One region of the Nonomuraea sp. NPDC005692 genome, then DNA from elsewhere that is predicted to be linked to it. Evidence: riboswitches for the same ligand, from Rfam matches in the RefSeq annotation. Region 1 holds a riboswitch; the other holds the start of a gene.
What was found. Region 1 has a riboswitch for cyclic di-AMP ahead of ABZ459_RS36850 (hypothetical protein). Riboswitches for the same ligand answer to the same signal wherever they lie in the genome.
Positions count from the first base shown of each region.

Region 2: linked by a shared signal. The riboswitch ahead of ABZ459_RS32445 (hypothetical protein) and the one ahead of ABZ459_RS36850 (hypothetical protein) in region 1 are both predicted to bind cyclic di-AMP.

Region 1 is NZ_JBEXYU010000025.1:13,914-16,278, reverse strand. Features, by position in the region: gene sigJ (RNA polymerase sigma factor SigJ) at 1-31, shown strand, start outside; gene ABZ459_RS36850 (hypothetical protein) at 46-1,011, opposite strand; cyclic di-AMP (ydaO/yuaA leader) riboswitch at 1,017-1,155, opposite strand; gene galT (galactose-1-phosphate uridylyltransferase) at 1,224-2,294, opposite strand; gene ABZ459_RS36840 (DeoR/GlpR family DNA-binding transcription regulator) at 2,291-2,365, opposite strand, start outside.
Region 2 is NZ_JBEXYU010000019.1:148,116-150,480, reverse strand. Features, by position in the region: gene ABZ459_RS32455 (MDR family MFS transporter) at 1-152, shown strand, start outside; gene ABZ459_RS32450 (DUF5302 domain-containing protein) at 200-400, shown strand; cyclic di-AMP (ydaO/yuaA leader) riboswitch at 566-700, shown strand; partial or broken gene ABZ459_RS32445 (hypothetical protein) at 984-1,352, shown strand; gene ABZ459_RS32440 (alpha/beta hydrolase) at 1,638-2,365, shown strand, end outside.

The DNA.
Region 1 (2,365 bases):
CAACCCCGACAAGCTCACCGGCGTCCGCTGAGCCGCCGGACGCGGCTAGTTCATCGAGATGTGCACGTGGTCGTAGTGGTTCTCGGTGATGCTGCCGCGGTCGGACATCGAGCGCCAGCCCGAGCCCTGGTTGATGCGCTGCTTCCAGATCACGTACTTGACGCCCAGCTTGGCCTTGTTCTTCAGCGCCCAGTCGGCCAGGCGGTCGCCGAGGGCGTTGTTGACGGCGCTCGGCATGGTGCCGCCCGTGCTCATCATGAAGTCGCAGGCCCGGCCGAGCGGGTGCTCGCCGCTGGAGCCGGACCGGAAGCAGCCCACCTCGTACGGCAGCGAGAAGTTCTTCCGCACCTGCGCCCGCATCAGCTGGGTGCGCGGCGTGATGTTGTCCGAGCCGGACGGCAGCTCGGGCGCCCAGCTCCCGTCGGACTTCTTGCCCGGCCCGAACGGGACAAGGTCCTGGAGCTTCTTCTTGATGTCGTCGATGACGTCCTGGGCGTCGTCGCGCTGCTCGGCCACCTCCGCCGTGCCCGTCTTGAGCTCCGTCGCGAGCGCGGCGGCGGCCGTGGCGGCCTTCTTCTGGTCGTCGCGGGCCTTGGCCACGCTGTCGACGACCGCCTGCTGCTCGGCGGTGAGCTGTTCGAGCACGGCCGCGCCGCCGCCGTCCGGGGTCATCATGAACGCCGGCAGGGAGGTGTCGCCGTTCTGGTAGCGCAGCCGGGCGATCTCGGCGACCCGCTGCTCGGCCGTGGCCACCGCCTGCTCGGCGGCGGTGAGCCGCTGCTGGGCCGCGGTGGCGGCCTGCTGCGCCTTGGCCAGCTCGACGCGCTTGAGGTTGTACGTCTCGATCAGCTTGTCGACCTTGCGGTTGAGCTGCTTGAGCTGGGCCCGCAGCTGCGCCTCCGACGGCTTGGGCGCGGCCGAGACGGCGGCTGACGCGGCGGCCGGATGGACGAGCAGGGCGGTGGCGGTGATGAGACCGACGGCAAGACTCGCGGGGGACGAAGCCGCCACGTGGTTGTTCCTCTCCCTCTGCCGGCCGGGTTAGCTGACGGGTTCGGGCACGGGAGCAGTCCCTACCACTTGCGCGGATTCACCCCGGATGCGATGGGTCCCCGGCTCCCGGGCAACACGCCCGGGATTAGGCGTACAACGGCCGTTATGGCCGATGTCTAACGGGATATTAGTGGTAGATCACGAGTCATGCGACTTTAATGAGAAACCAATTAGTGATCAATCCGTGATCGCAACATGCGTGCCGCCTCCTCCGGCAGCACGTCGTTGACGAAGGCGCCCATGGCCGACTCCGAGCCCGCCAGGTACTTCAGCTTCCCTGGCGCCCGCCTGATGCTGAACAGCTCCAGGTGCAGGTAGGCCAGCTCGCGGCCGTACCGCACCGGCGCCTGGTGCCAGGCCGAGATGTACGGCATCGCCACCCCGAACAGCGCGTCGAGCGCGCGCAGCACCGAGGTGTACAGCGGTGCGAACGCGGCCCGCTCCTCCTCCGACAGCGCCGCCAGGTCGGGCACCTGCCGGTGCGGATACACGTGCACCTCGAACGGCCAGCGCGCGGCGGCCGGCACGAACGCCGTCCAGAGCTCGTTGGCGGCCACCACCCGGGTGCCGGCGGCCCGCTCGGCGGCCAGCACGTCGGCGAACAGGTTGCCGCCCGTGTGCCGCGAGGCGGCCCCGAGCTGGAGCTTGGTGCGCGGGGTCACGTAGGGGTAGGCGTAGATCTGCCCGTGCGGGTGGGGGAGCGTGATGCCGATCTCCTCACCCCTGTTCTCGAAGCAGAACACCTGCTCGACGCCCTCGATGCCGGACAGCTCGGCCGTCCGGTCGGCCCACGCCTCCATGACCAGCCTGACCTGGGCGTTGGAGAGCCTGGAGAAGGAGGAGGAGTGGTCGGAGGTGAAACAGACCACCTCACACCGCCCGACACCCGGTCGCACCTCACTCAGGCCGCCGACATCCCCATAAGTCCCAAAATTTCCGGAGAAAGAGGGGAAGCGGTTCTCGAACACCACCACGTCATAGTCGTGGGCCGGGATCTCCGACGCCCGCGTGTCGGACGACGGGCACAACGGGCACTCGTCGGCCGGCGGCAGGAACGTCCGCGTCTGCCGGTGGCCGGCGATCGCGATCCACTCCTCGGTCAGCGGGTCGTAGCGCAGCTCGGAGGCCACCGGCCGCGGGTCGAGCGGCCGCCGGTCGATCGCGCTCCGGTCGGCGTCGTCGCGCCGGTCGAAGTAGATCAGCTCTCGGCCGTCTGCCAGGTGGGTGATGGTGCGCTTCAAGGCGTGCCCTCCGCGATGATCAGTTCTCCGGCCCGTTCGGCCAGCTCGGTGCGTGCTTCCTCGGGCAGCCC
Region 2 (2,365 bases), on a different contig from region 1:
CCGCGCACGCCTCGGCGGCGGCCGTGGTCATCCCGTCGCTGGGCGTGGTGGGCGCGGTGATCGCCCTGGTCGCGCTGGTGATGATGCCCGGCAGGCGGCTGGAGCGGGCGCCCGCCGCGGAAAGCAGAGTGGAGGCCGGTTTCGCGTCGTAAGCGACGTCGTGCGAAGCTGTGGATGTCCCCAGAACCAGGAGGTCCTCATGGCGGAAACACCGGAGCCGGAAGTCAGCGAGACTCCCGAGGACGAGATGAAGCGCAAGTTCCGCGAGGCGTTGGAACGCAAGCGCGGGCAGCAGGCCGACTCGGCCGCGGGTGGCAGGGGCGTGGACCCGTCGAAGATCCACGGGGCGCACGGTCCGGCAGCGAGTAAAAGATCCTTCAGGCGCAAGAGCGGCGGCTGAAAGGCCCGATTTCGCAGGGGGTACGGCATGCCGTGCCCCCTTTCTCTTTACCTCGATAGGTAGATCTTTACCCGGTTCATGACGATTCGTTTGTATTTGTCCGAATCTCTGGGTACCGTCTTAACCAATTACCAGCTGGTGGCGTAGTCCCTACCAGGAGAGGGACGACAGCTGGCGCCGAATCCCGACATGTCGGGAACCGGGGACCCATCTCATTGGGGTGAATCCGGCCATGTGCCGGTAGGGCATCTCCACGCCCGAACCCGTCAGCTAACCCGGTAGGCGAGATGGAGAGGACTTCACGCATGTACCACCTCGTCGTACCCCCGGACAGTGTAGTGACGACCGCCTGCTGAGCGGTCTCTTCCCTGACTTCCCCCACGCGCCGCGTAACCACCTTTTCGGCGCTCTGCCCGGTTACGCACCGTAGTCACGCGCGTTCCCCCTGTCCCCTCGCGAAGGACTTCACTGCTTCATGTCTCGATTTGGCCTGCGCTCTCTCGCTCTGCTGTCCGTGTCCGCCCTGGGCGCGCTGACGATCTCCGCCACCGGCGCCCACGCCGACACCGGCGACGACCAGAAGATCCTGCTCAAGGGTTCCACCAAGGCCTCCTACTTCTGGGACGACTCCTCCGGCCGCGCCGGCGACACCGGTCTCCCGGCCAGCGGCAAGCCCATGCAGAAGGGCCTGGCCGCCAGCCCGAGCTGGCCCCTCATGACCGAGGGTTACGTGACCTTCAACGGCAAGAAGATGCCGTTCTTCGTGGGCGACCGCGGCCCCGGCGAGCCCTCCAACCGTGGCGTCATGCTCGACCTCGACGCCAAGACCTTCGCCGAGCTGACCGGCGGCACGTTCAACCCCGACACGCTCGGCGTGGACGGCAACGGCGGCCGCGGCCACATCAAGATCGACTACGTCATCACCAAGTGGGGCGAGGGCAAGGGCAAGAAGAACTACCCCGTGGCCTTCTCCAGCGGCGCGTGGGGCAGGTACGACGCCAACCCGGCCGAGCCCCCCAAGGTGCTGGCCGAAAAGCCCGCCGACGACGCGGCCGGTTCCGCCGGCGGCCAGGTCGGCAAGACCGTCGCGATGGGCGGCACCGTCATGGCCGGCGTGCTGGTGCTGGCCGGCGGCGGCGTGGTGCTCGGCGGCGAGCGCCTGCGCAAGCTGCTCAACGACTGATCTCCGAACAAACCGCTCTTTACGCCTCGCGACCAGAATGACATTCTGGTCGCTGTGATCCAGCGCGCAGCCGCCAACGGCATCGAGATCGCCTACGAGAGCTTCGGCTCACCCGCGGGCCGGCCCCTGCTGCTCATCATGGGACTCGGCGCCCAGCTCATCCACTGGGACGACGAGTTCTGTGAACTCCTGGCCGAGCAGGGCCACCACGTCGTCAGGTTCGACAACCGCGACGCGGGCCTGTCCACCCATCTCCACGACGAGGGCGTCCCCGCATGGGGTGCGCCCTCGCCGTACGTGCTGGACGACCTGGCCGACGACAGCGCCGGGCTCATGGACGTCCTGGGCCTGCCCGCCGCGCACGTCGTCGGCGCCTCGATGGGCGGGATGATCGCCCAGGCGCTGGCCATCCGGCACCCCGCCCGCGTGCTGAGCCTGACCTCGATCATGTCCACGCCCGGTCCGCAGGCGGCCCCGCCGACCGAGGCGGCCGCCGCGGTGCTCTTCGCCAAGCCCGCGACCGACCGCGAGACGGTCGTCGCCGGCGCGCTGACGACCTGGGCCGTGCTCGGGTCCCCCGGCTGGGAGCTGGACCGCGAACGCGTCACCAGACTGGCCGGGCTGGCCTTCGACCGCTGCCACGACCCGGCCGGCACGGCCCGCCAGCTCGCCGCCATCATGGCCTCCGGCGACCGCACGTCCGCGCTGGGCGGGCTGAAGGTGCCCGCGCTGGTCATCCACGGCGAGGACGACCAGCTCGTGCCGCTCGCCGGCGGACGGGC